Regions from separate parts of the Secundilactobacillus muriivasis genome, predicted to be linked through region 3. Evidence: predicted binding sites of a transcription regulator. Region 3 holds the regulator's gene; each other region holds the start of a gene.

Region 1 (3,214 bases), on a different contig from region 3:
CCGGCGCTTGACTCACCAAGCCGTTAAACCCGCTCGTTTTAACTAACTTCATGCGGCGCGTCTTGGATAGCTTCTCATTCTTGAGTTGATTTTCACGTGATGTAAAAATTTCTTGTTTTTTGGCATCAAATACCGTCACACCGGTACTATCTCGAGAAAGATCCGTAATCACGGTATTTTGATAAATATTCGTGCTCTCCTGAATCGACCCACTCGGCTCATTCAATGTTGGTTGTAATGCTGTCCCAACCGCGCTAGTCGTGAAATGGCCTTGTAGGTTATCTACCCGACTTAAAACCGTGTCAACCGTACTGTTTACATGCGATTTTTCTTGTTGAAGCAAGACCCCCGAAAGGCCCTTGAACAACAGCAAGGAAAAGACTGAGAAAATGATAAAGACGCCGACAGCTGTGCCGAGCGCCCATTTCCACTTTACTGATAATCGACGCTTTTTAGCCGTTGGAGCCTGAATTGGTGTCTCGCTCATGAACGCATCACGTACCCAGTACCACGAACGGTTTGGATGTAGCTCTTTTCACCCGCCCGGTCAATCTTGTTTCGGAGGTAACGCACGTAAACGTCAACCACGTTCGTTTCAACTTCGGATTCGTAACCCCAAACCTTGTTTAATAAGACGTCACGCGCCAAAACAACGTTCACGTTTTCCATCAACGTTAACAGTAATTCGTATTCGCGCTTCGTCAAGTTGATCACTTCATCGCCACGACGAACGACCCGGTTTTCCTTTTCAATCGTCAAGTCCTTGTAAGTGACCGTGGTCTGCTTAAAGTCCTTTTGTTCACTTTCGATATGGATCCGCCGCAACAGTGCCCGAACTCGTGCCAATAATTCTTCAATCGCAAATGGCTTAACGATGTAATCATCAGCACCATGATCAAACCCAGAAACTCGGTCGATCACTGAATCCCGTGCAGTCATCATGATAATTGGGGTGCTCTTGACTTCGCGAATTCGACGAGCAACATCGATCCCGTTCAATTCTGGCAACATTAAATCAAGCAAAATAACATCAAAGTCTTCAGCCAATGCGGCATCTAACCCTGTCCGACCGTTAAATTGAACTTCAGTCTCGTAACCTTCATGCTTTAATTCCAATTCAACAAACCGTGCTAAGTTCTTTTCATCTTCAATAATTAAAATTCGACTCATTTTAAACGAACTCCTCATAACCAAATTTTTTTACGTTTTAATGTGAAACGCCGACAGTAGTTAAACCAGTGCTAATTACTGCTCAATTTATGACCCGATTTAGCATCGTGACCGTTAACCGAATCGTCTCATCAAGCTACACGATTCTATTAATAGCCACTTGTCTAAATTCTAATCTCGACTGACCGTAAAAAACAGCGATTTCTTAGACTCTCATATAGAGAGAATACGTCTAATTGCAATTCTCATAATACCATATTAACGGGCTTTACCACAACGATGATGTGAGCTGAATTCTCATTTTTTAACGGTTTTACGCTGAGACGTTTAATTTAATCCATAATCACCAGTTTTTTAATTTGAAAATAATCATTACTCTTTCTTAATAGGATAAATTTTTGAAAAGAATTATGATTGCTCAAAAAATCACTTGAACTTTTGGAAAACCTGTGTTTAAATAACATTGTGAAATCATAAACGAGAAAGAGGTTATTTTAATTATGAAAGCAGCAGTTGTACGTGATTCAGTAGATGGCTACGTTGATATCAAAGATGTTACCCTTCGTCCAATTCACCACGGTGAGGCCTTAGTTGACGTTGAGTATTGTGGATTATGTCACACAGATTTGCACGTTGCCGCTGGCGACTTCGGCGCTGTACCTGGCCGGATCATCGGTCACGAAGGTGTCGGAATCGTTTCACAAGTTGCCGATGACGTTGAAAACTTAAAAGTTGGCGACCGGGTCTCAATCGCTTGGTTCTTCAAGGGCTGTGGTCACTGTGAATACTGTTTAACGGGTAACGAAACCCTTTGTCGTAACGTCCAAAACGCCGGCTTTACTGTTGATGGTGCCATGGCACAACAAGTTATCGTTGATGCTAACTACGCCGTTAAGGTTCCTGAAGGCCTTGATCCAGTCGAAGCAACGTCATTAACCTGTGCCGGTGTTACCATGTACAAAGCTTTAAAAGTTGGTCAAACTAAGCCTGGTCAATGGGTTGAAGTTGTTGGTGCCGGTGGTTTAGGTAACTTGGCTATCCAATATGCTAAGCACGTCTTTGGTGCTCACGTTGTTGCCGTTGATGGGAACGAAGATAAGTTAAAGGCTGCCAAGGATAATGGCGCTGATATTTTAATCAACCGTCACACGCAAGACGTTGCTGAAGAAATCCAAAAGCAAGTTGGTGGGGTCCACAACGCGCAAGTTACTGCCGTTAACAAGTCTGCCTTTACCCAATCAGTTAACGCCTTACGTCCAGATGGCCGTTTGGTTGCCGTTGCTCTTCCTCAAGGCGATATGGAATTAAACATCGCCAAGACGGTGCTTGATGGGATCCAAGTTGCCGGTTCACTTGTTGGGACTCGTCAAGACCTTGCCGAAACCTTCCAATTTGGTGCCGAAGGTAAGGTTCACCCTATCGTCCAAACTCGTCGCTTAAGCGAAATCAACGACATCATTGATGAAATGAAGGCTGGCCAAATCGTCGGCCGGATGGTTATCGATTTCACTAAGGAATAAATTTAAACTTCGGATAAAATCGATTTAAGTCGTAGTTCTCATTCTGGGAATTACGGCTTTTTTGGTTTCTATTTTAGTCCTATTCAAAGTGCCCTCAACCGATAGTTGCACTTTAAATTTTAAATGTGCTATAGTTAAAGCATTACATAAGAAAAGAGGCTTAACAATGGCTGAATACACGGTTACGCTCAGCGAAGCTGACTTAAACATGATCAAGGACTGTCACTCAAAGAACCCTTCAATCATGAAATCACTTGAAAACGCTAAGAAGAACGCCTAACCCCTCTTCTTACCGGATCAAAGTAAACGTCCCTAACCACGGTTATGTACTGGTTAGGGACGTTTTTTGGCTACTCACTGCACGTTATATTATCGCACTGCACGCTGTCACTTGTGTCCAGCGTAAGTGTTGGGTGCGATTTGGGTGCGATTTGGGTGCGATTTGGGTGTTGGCTGTTTGTCGACGCTTCGCTCGCCAAAGCCGCATTGAAAAGTGCTCGTTCAGGCTACAGAATTCGGCGCCA
Region 2 (3,214 bases), on a different contig from region 3:
TTTGTGTGATCTATCCAAAACAGGTCTTTGGCTCGATTGGCAACTTGTTCAACGTTGTGATGCCATTGATTTTGGGGGCAGCGATGGCGTACTGCGTGAACTTGCTGTGCCGGCAACTTGAAAAATGGTTTTGGCCACACACGAAGCAAAAGTGGTTGGCGGGACTTCGCCGACCAATCGTGTTGGTGGTATCAATCATTCTTATTCTATTGATCATTAGTGGGGTATTGCGGTTGGTGATTCCACAGTTCGTGGACGCCATCAGTGGATTCTTCAAGGCATTGCCAAGTACGATCAACGATGTGAACCAGTGGCTGACGAAGTTTGACCAGAGTACGGCCATCACGAAAAAGTTAGCCAGCAGTCAATTCGACTGGACCTCGATTCAGTCGAAGGTGATGAAATACCTGCAGGTGGGCGCCAGTGGGGTGTTCTCGTCCACGGTATCGATTTTCAGCGGCTTGACGAAGGGCTTGATGAATTTCATTTTGGCCTTCATCTTTTCAATTTATCTCATCATGGGTAAGGAAAAAATTGGCCGGACGCTGGACCGCTTGATGTTGGCGTTCTTACCGGAAAAATTTGTGACGAAAACGCATTACGTGTTACGTGAAACGAACCAGGTCTTCTCAAGCTTCATTGCCGGCCAAGTGTTGGAAGGCTTCATTCTTGGGACGTTATGTATGTTGGGCATGCTGTTATTCCGCTTCCCAGACGCCGTCTCCGTTGGGGCGTTAATGGGGGTCACCGCATTGATCCCAATGATTGGTGCTTGGATTGGTGGAATCGTTGGCTTCGTGCTGATTGCAGTCACCTCACCAATTAAAGCGGTGTTCTTCATTGTGTACATCTTGATTCTCCAACAAGTTGAAGGTAATTTAATCTACCCACGAGTGGTCGGCACGTCAATTGGCCTGCCAGGCATCTTGGTCTTAGCAGCCATTACGATTGGTAGCGGTCTAGGCGGCATTGTGGGCATGTTGCTGGGCGTCCCAGTTGCTGCAACGATTTATCGGTTGGTGAAGAATGAGTTGTTGAGAAGAGAGGGCGGAGCAAAGCGGTTAGAGACCGGAGCCTAAGCTACACCAACCAGAAACCCCGGTTTTTGGGGTTTGTGGTTGGTGTAGCTTAGGTGCAGGTCTCTGCTTTGCGGGGCCCGTTTAGGCTCGAGGACAGAAGAACGGTTAAGCAGTATCGGCCATGATTTAGAGTTCTCAAGAGAGGTGGAACAAAGCAGTTGAAAACTACCAACCGCAAACTAACACGATTGAAAGTAACCAACTAAATTAAAAAAAGAACCTAGTCAACCACCATCGACTAGGTTCTTTTTAGTCAACGATTTTCAAATTACATTTAGTGAAAAAACGCTTGAATGTGATTATTGTCACGTTAAAAAATATCGAGTTAAATGAACTGAAATCGTTTTTATTATCAATAATAAGTAAATAATACATTGGTAAATACACGTTAACAGCGTACATTACATTATTCTAATTATTGAGTAATAGAAACGAAATACTTTCAAAAAAAGATTATTTGTGAAGAAAAACACTATCTTTTTGACCAAAATGGTGCTATCCTTAAATCAACATCAATCGATGTAATTTCGCTGGAGGTGTTCGGTTTGACAGATCGTTTAAAAGGTAAGGTTGCAATCGTTACAGGTGGTACGTTAGGAATTGGCTTAGGCATTGCTAAGCGTTTCGTTGACGAAGGGGCAAAAGTGGTTATTACTGGCCGCCACGCCGACGTTGGTGAAAAGGCTGCTGCTAGCATTGGTGGACCGGATAAGATTCGGTTCTTCAAGCATGATGCTTCGGATGAAGCTGGCTGGGTCGATTTGTTTGACGAAACCGAAAAGGCCTTTGGTCCCGTATCAACGTTAGTTAATAACGCCGGGATCGCTGTCAACAAGAGCATTGAAAACACGACGACGGAAGAATGGCACAAACTGTTGTCCATTAACTTGGATGCCGTATTCTTTGGCACACGTTTGGCCATTCAACGGATGAAGAATAAGAACCTAGGTGCTTCAATCATCAACATGTCTTCAATTGAAGGCTTCATCGGTGATCCTAACTTGGGTGCTTACAACGCATCGAAGGGTGCTGTTCGGATCATGTCGAAGTCAGCTGCTTTGGATTGCGCTTTGAAGGACTACGGTGTCCGGGTCAACACGGTTCACCCAGGGTACATCAAAACGCCACTAGTCGATGACTTGCCGGGGGCTGAAGCAGCCATGTCAGAACGGACTAAGACGCCAATGGGGCACATTGGGGAGCCCGATGACATTGCGTACATGTGCGTTTACTTGGCTTCTAATGAATCGAAGTTTGCAACGGGTTCTGAATTCGTTGTCGATGGTGGTTACACAGCACAATAATTAATGGTTAACACGTAGGAGTAGGCGCCGTTAAAGCTGTTGTGAGATGTTAATGAAGTGAATTTCTCAAGAAGTGGATTTCTCAACTGACAGTGGTCAACTGATGGGCGGTGCCCCGTTGGTTGGCCATTGTTACTTACAACAAAGAAGCTCGCCGAATTCGTGATCTCGAATTCGGCGAGCTTTTTGTGTTAGTTTAATCTTCAATCGTAACGCCCAGCGCCAACGCGAACGGCACCGCCTGAAGCGGATCGATTCGGCAACCACGAACTAACCGCGGTGAGAACCGAAAATCTTCGATGATGCTGGTCCGAAAATCAACGGCTTTCAACGCCGTATCACTAAAATCGGCGCCGGTTAAGTCGCAGCGGTCAAAGTTGAGCGCATGTTTAATCGTTGTGGCTTGATAAACACTTTCCTGCAACCGAGTCGTTTCAAAGTGGCAGTCATCTAAGTTGGCTTCGGAAAAGTTACAGTAGTCAGCCTGAGCATCGTGGAACGTCACCTGTTTGAGGTGGCTGTTGCCAAAGTCGCTACCAACTAACTGATCCGCTTCAAAGTGACACCGATAGAACTGGCTGTTTCTAAAATCCGCGTTCAGAAAACGACAGTGACGAATCGTGCAGTCTAACCATTCGCCAGCGGAAAAATTCTCCTGCTGGAAAGTACAGTGGTCAAGGATCAGGTCGCTTAACTTGATGGCCTCGTGGGCATAGGTAATCGTACAGTTTTGGTAAGTATGTTCTGGTTGGAGATCGTCAAAGGCCAGTGTTTGGTTCTCAACGATGGGGTAATCAGGCATAGGAAAGCTCCTTTAGAGGTAGTTTAATC
Region 3 (3,214 bases):
CCCGAATCTCAGCTCGGTAGCCGTAGCCGTTTTGGTTTTTAAAGTTCGTTTGTAGTTGATCGTAGGTTGCGGAAATTTGGGCAAATTGCTCAGCGTCATTGATGACGTCGGGATCACTCATCTGTTCTTCTAACTCGTGCAACTTAGCCTCTTGTTCCTGAAGGGCCTTGAAGACGCTGGCCATTTCTTCCCAAATCGTGCGGTTGGAATCAAGCCCGGTATCTTGGGCTAAGTAACCGATCGTGATGCCCCGTTTAGAAATAATTTGACCTTCGTCCGGGGTTTCGCCTTCGGTAATCATGCGAATGAGCGTCGATTTACCGGCACCGTTTCGACCAACAAGCGCAACGCGGCCGTGTTCGGGCACGTCCATGCTGACATTAGAAAAAAGGGTATCGGCACCGAATCGCCGTGTCACTTGTTGGACTTGTAATAACATGTTGAATCAGCCTGCCTTTCGAATGAATCACAATATAGGATATCCTCTAATTATAGCATGGTTTTTACTTAAGTTGGCCGAACGGATGGGAAATGGCCTAGTGGATCAAACAATTAGCGGGTGGTTAATTCAATAAGTGGGTAGCAATCATCATTAGGTAAAGTATGCGCTTTCACGAACATTTTATTCTGATAGTCAATTAAGAAAAATAACCGTCAATTACATGATATAAACGGCCAATTATTTTCACAACGTCCCCAATCAATTGTCAATGACTGGATGAAATTGGCTGAATTAAAGGCAATCTATGGGAACTTGATAAAAAATTAACCTTGTGAAATCATTGAAGTAACACGCTTTTGCCATGGTCGGTAAGGGGAGGTTGCCGGTTTTTTATTGAAAATCATTTCACAAACTTCATGATTATGCTACAATTGACTCGGATGATAATTTCACAAGCAGTAATCATTTAATGGGTTAGCTATTATTGAAGTTGAGATCATTTTTAGTTACCAAAATTCACAAGGAGGATATTTAACTTGACTGAAACAAAGATTCCAAAAGCGACGGCCAAACGGCTACCAATCTATTACCGGTACCTCAACATCTTACGGGATGCTGATAAGACCCGGGTTTCCTCGACCGAACTTTCCGAAGCCGTTAAGGTAGATTCGGCAACGATCCGGCGCGATTTTTCCTACTTCGGAGCCCTCGGTAAACGGGGTTATGGCTACGACGTTGATAGTTTACTTAAATTTTTCAAGAAGATTTTAAATCAGGATAAGCTGACTAACGCAGCTTTAATCGGGGTTGGTAATTTAGGGAATGCGTTGCTCAACTTTAATTTCCACCAAAACAGTAACGTGCGAATCAGCGCGGCATTTGATGTTCGCGATGATTTGGCAAACACCGTTAAGAGTGGTGTGCCAATTTATCCAATGAACGAATTGCGGCAACAATTGAACGATCAACAAATCAAAATCGTTATTTTAACGGTGCCCGCTGAGGTTGCACAGGATGCAACCGATGAAGCAATTGCGGGTGGTGTTCGCGGTATCTTGAACTTTACCCCAATTCGGGTTTCAGTACCAACCAATGTTCGGGTTCAAAACGTTGATTTAACCAACGAATTACAAACTTTAATTTACTTCTTAGACCACTATAACGAAGAAGCTTAATCTGAACTGACTGATAACGGATTTTCCGGAATTAGTCAGTTTTTTTGTTGCCATTTTTAGCGGCTCAAAAGGCCATGATAGCGTTGATTCTCAAGGGTGAGTTAAAAAACAACTGAATTTTTCGGGAATATCTTGGTTAAATAACTTGCAATTGAAAACGAATAATTTTATAGTAGTACTTGTGATTAGCACTTATGTTAGGTGAGTGCTAACAGTGCTAAACTTTACATTTATTGGAGGGATTCAAGTGTTAAAACCATTAGGAGACCGTGTGATTTTACAAGCACAAGAAGAAGAAGAAACGACTGTTGGCGGCATCGTACTTGCAAGCAATGCTCAAGAAAAGCCACAAACTGCTAAAGTAATTGCCGTTGGCGAAGGCCGCGTGCTTGATAATGGTGAAAAGGTTGCGCCAATCGTTAAAGAAGGCGACACCGTCTTGTTTGATAAATACGCCGGTACTGAAGTGAAGTACGCGGACGCAACTTACTTGGTCGTTCACGAAAAGGATCTTGTCGCAGTCGTCGACTAATCCAGTATTTAAAACGCTGAACTTAAATTAACAACTATTTTATGAGGTGAAGATAAATTATGGCTAAGGAACTCAAGTTTTCTGAAGACGCGCGTTCAGCAATGTTACGTGGCGTTGATAAATTAGCAGACACTGTTAAGACCACCATTGGTCCTAAGGGTCGTAACGTCGTTTTGGAACAATCATACGGCAACCCAACCATTACTAACGATGGGGTAACGATTGCTAAGGCAATTGAATTGTCTGATCACTTTGAAAACCTCGGTGCTAAGTTAGTTGCCGAAGTTGCTTCAAAGACCAACGATATCGCTGGTGATGGGACGACGACTGCCACTGTTTTGACCCAAGCAATCGTTAACGAAGGCATGAAGAACGTTACTGCCGGTGCTAACCCAGTTGGTATCCGTCGCGGGATCGAAAAAGCCACTGAAGCCGCTGTTAAGGCTTTACACGAGATGAGCCACAAGGTTGCTACTAAGGACGATATCGCCCAAATCGCTTCCATTTCATCAGCTAACCAAGAAGTTGGTTCATTGATCGCTGACGCCATGGAAAAGGTTGGTAATGATGGGGTCATCACCATTGAAGAATCACGTGGTGTTGATACGAGTCTTGACGTTGTTGAAGGGATGCAATTTGATCGCGGCTACATGTCACAATACATGGTTACCGATAACGATAAGATGGAAGCCAACCTCGACAACCCTTACATTTTGATCACTGACAAGAAGATTGCCAACATTCAAGACATCTTGCCATTGTTGCAAAGTGTTGTTGAACAAAGCCGTTCACTTTTGATCATCGCTGATGACATTACTGGTGAAGCTTTACCAACCCTTGTTTTGAACAAGATGCGTGGGACGTTCAACGTTGTTGCTGTTAAGGCCCCAGGCTTTGGTGACCGTCGTAAGGCGCAATTACAAGATATTGCCGTCTTAACTGGTGGGACTGTTATCACCGACGACCTTGGTTTGAACTTGAAGGACGCAACCCTTGAACAACTTGGTCAAGCTAACAAGGTTAACGTTACCAAGGACAACACGACCATCGTTGAAGGTGCCGGTT
Region 4 (3,214 bases), on a different contig from region 3:
TGCTGATGGGCTTGCTGAACATTGCGGTCTTACAGCGCATTCAGCGGTTTCAAGAGGCGGTTACTGGGGAACGTTGGGTGAATCGATGGTCTACGCGTCGTCTGTGGCTGATGTTGACGACTGGCGTTTTATTAGTGGTGGCGTTGGGTGTCGCGGGAATTGTTGGCTGGCAGTGGACGAGTTGGGTGACTAAGCTGGTCATGGCCGCCGGGGTAACGCTGGCCGCGCTGGTGGTGTTGGAGATCACGTATCGGTTGGATGTGAAGCGGCATCCTGAAGAAAAATAATTTGAATTTAAAAATTGTTTTCCTATAATTAAGTGCTTAATTTGTCAGCCTTGGTTCATAACGATGGTTGAATAGTAATGATGTAAGCGCTATACTGACGGTAATAAGTTGGCAAGGGCGCCAAATGATGACTCAGGGTTGAGTCGTTATTTGGTGCCCCTTTTTTAGTTGTAAAGGAGGACTTGAGATGCAACTCTATACGAAAGTTGGCGACAAGGGCACCACGAAACTGGTTGGCGGCGGGACCGTCAGCAAGGATTCAGACCGCGTGTGGGCTTACGGCACGATTGATGAATTAAATACCTTCATTGGGTTGGCTGCCACCAAACTTGATTCAAAGGAACAAGATATTCAAGCAGAACTACTGCAGCTGCAACACTGTTTATTTGATTTTGGGAGTGATCTTGCAAATCCGAATCTCAATGATGACACGATGCGCTTTAACCCAAAGTACGTTGGTTGGTTAGAAAGTAAGATTGATCAGTATCAGGACGAGCCACCGGCTATTCAACGGTTTATCTTGCCTGGTGGGAGTGAACAATCGGCCTTGTTCCAGGTATGCCGGACGATCACGCGGCGAGCGGAACGGCAGATTGTGTCACTGAATTGGTCAGTAACCTTACCAAGCGAGATGTTGAAGTTTATTAACCGATTATCCGACTATTTTTACGCACTGGCGCGGGTAGTTAACTATCGACAGGGGACACCTGAAGTTTTCTATGAACATGGTGGTCAGGTTTTTCATTAATAACTAGACCAATTATTAATTTAGTAAATTAGTGAATTGTGCAAAACTTATCATATCAACAAATAACGCCAGTTGAAGTACTAAAAGTAATCGTAGCGCAAAATAGTGTTAGTGGACAGATTTGTATAAAAATGGTATTCTAAGAACAACAATTGAATGAAAAGGCTTACTAAACGGAAACCGGTGTGATTCCGGTACGGTCCCGCCACTGTGATTAGTAGTGGTATACTACTATCAGTCAGATCTTTTTAGTAATCTACTTATGAGAAGTGACATTTTGCCTCGTGGAAAAGGCGAAATGTTTTTCATGTCAATTCAACCTGCACAATGGGGTGCGGGTAACGTAAACAATGGCGTTTATGGTGGGGTCGCAGCGATGCGGCTCTTTTTTAATTGAAAAAGTTGGCAAACGAGGCTGGGGTTAGCCCCTGAGGCTCATTTTTTTAGCGAACAGGTGTTAACCGCGTAGTGACGGCAATTGCTTTAATTTTGCTTGTGATAGCTTTCCCAATCATTTAGTGAGTTATATATTAATGCACTAAAAAAACGTTGACACCAATTCGTGTAAGCGCTATATTTAATACGTAAATAAAATTGATAATTCGTACAATGGCGTACACAAAAAAGCGATGGTGCTTTAGTTCATACTATTTAGTATGGCCTAAAGCGCCTTTTTTCATTTTTATTTATTAATCGAAAGTGTAAAGGAGGTTATGCGATTGGAGAAAATACAGTTTAAAACACAGATCTGGTCTGGTGACGGGGCGTTATCCGGCTTGGAAGACATCCATGATCAGCGGATCTTTGTTGTAACTGATCCATTTATGGTTGAATCAGGCAGTTTGAGTAAGATTACCGATCATCTTGAAGCTAAGAATGAGTTGTCGATCTTCTCAGACATCCAACCTGATCCGCCAATTACCAAGATTACCAAAGGAATTACCGCACTTCAGGAATTCAAAGCAACGTTGTTGGTTGCTGTTGGCGGTGGTTCAGCGATTGATGCAACGAAGGCGATGAAGTATTTCGCCAAACAAGCATCACACGGTGAAGTCGACCTCGACTTGATTGCGGTGCCAACAACGAGTGGGACCGGATCGGAAGTGACCAACTTCGCAGTCATTACCGACAGCGAAAAGGGGATCAAATACCCGCTGGTAACTGATGAGATTTTACCAAAGGTTGCCTTGCTAGACGCCAATTTGGTCGTTTCAGCACCGCAACATATCACAGTTGATACGGGGATGGACGTCCTAACGCACTGTTTGGAAGCTTACGTTTCAATTAACGCCAACGATTTCTCGGACGCGTTAGCAGAAAAGGGGTTCCGGATGGTGTTCGAATACCTACAACGGGTAAGCGATGACGGTTCTGACTTGGAGGCTCGCCAGAAGATGCATGATGCGTCATGTATTGCTGGGATGGCCTTCAACCTCGTTAACCTGGGACTGAATCACGGTATCGCGCACGCAGCTGGTGCCCAGTACCATATCCCACATGGTCGATTGAACACAATTCTCATGCCACATATCATTGAATTCAACGCTGAAATGGAAAAGGGTATCATGGAAACACCAAACCAGGCTGCCATCAAGTATGCAAAGTTAGCACTCTTCCTTGGCATTCGCGGATCCAACCCCAAGATTGCGGTTCGCAGTTTGATCAACCACATTATCCAATTCCGCAAGAAGCTGAACATGCCAGCAACTTTCCAAGACTACGGTATCAGCCATGACCTCTTCGAACAAACGAAGCACGAAATTGCTGAAGCTGCCCTCAAGGATGGTACAACGGCTGCTAACCCTCGGGTACCAAGCGTTGATGATGTGATCAAGATTTTGGAGACAAGCTACTCTTAAAACTAACGCCATTGTGAAAATCGCTTAAATGAGAAATGTTGATGAATTGTAATTTTTTTATTACTTGATAGGAACAAGAATGTCAGCTAACATGGCAGAATAAATGGAAACGCTTCAATAATTAACCATGTGCTTCTGATAGTAACTGAAAAGTTGATTTTAACTATGGCGATAAGGGGTGGTTATCGTGAATGAACGAATTGTAATTGTTGATGATGAACCGATTACTCGGTTAGACATTCGGGATATTTTGGAACAGGCAGGGTATGAAGTTGTTGGCGAAGCGGGTGATGGTTTTGAAGCCATCGATGTGTGCCAAC

What was found. The regulator Rex, encoded in region 3, represses fermentation and respiration genes when NADH is low (regulators of the CRP and FNR family bind a similar motif). The targets are predictions, from matches to a motif close to TTGTGAANTANTTCACAA.
Region 1: adhP (alcohol dehydrogenase AdhP) is a predicted target of Rex. The motif match lies at 1,634-1,651, and genes of this name have one in related genera.
Region 2: ACYVR3_RS02880 (NADP-dependent (R)-specific alcohol dehydrogenase) is a predicted target of Rex. The motif match lies at 1,537-1,554, and genes of this name have one in related genera.
Region 4: ACYVR3_RS08200 (1-propanol dehydrogenase PduQ) is a predicted target of Rex. The motif match lies at 1,529-1,546, and genes of this name have one in related genera.

What each region holds. Positions count from the first base shown of each region.
Region 1 is NZ_BAABMI010000016.1:22,038-25,251, forward strand. Features, by position in the region: gene ACYVR3_RS04550 (ATP-binding protein) at 1-487, opposite strand, end outside; gene ACYVR3_RS04555 (response regulator transcription factor) at 484-1,170, opposite strand; gene adhP (alcohol dehydrogenase AdhP) at 1,671-2,690, shown strand.
Region 2 is NZ_BAABMI010000011.1:3,490-6,703, reverse strand. Features, by position in the region: gene ACYVR3_RS02885 (AI-2E family transporter) at 1-1,079, shown strand, start outside; gene ACYVR3_RS02880 (NADP-dependent (R)-specific alcohol dehydrogenase) at 1,625-2,383, shown strand; gene ACYVR3_RS02875 (pentapeptide repeat-containing protein) at 2,580-3,185, opposite strand; gene ACYVR3_RS02870 (threonine/serine exporter family protein) at 3,209-3,214, opposite strand, start outside.
Region 3 is NZ_BAABMI010000009.1:25,276-28,489, forward strand. Features, by position in the region: gene ACYVR3_RS02210 (ABC-F family ATP-binding cassette domain-containing protein) at 1-439, opposite strand, end outside; gene ACYVR3_RS02215 (redox-sensing transcriptional repressor Rex) at 979-1,617, shown strand; gene groES (co-chaperone GroES) at 1,865-2,149, shown strand; gene groL (chaperonin GroEL) at 2,209-3,214, shown strand, end outside.
Region 4 is NZ_BAABMI010000031.1:59,295-62,508, forward strand. Features, by position in the region: gene ACYVR3_RS08190 (helix-turn-helix domain-containing protein) at 1-287, shown strand, start outside; gene ACYVR3_RS08195 (cob(I)yrinic acid a,c-diamide adenosyltransferase) at 475-1,035, shown strand; adenosylcobalamin (AdoCbl) riboswitch at 1,184-1,342, shown strand; gene ACYVR3_RS08200 (1-propanol dehydrogenase PduQ) at 1,755-2,894, shown strand; gene ACYVR3_RS08205 (ANTAR domain-containing response regulator) at 3,082-3,214, shown strand, end outside.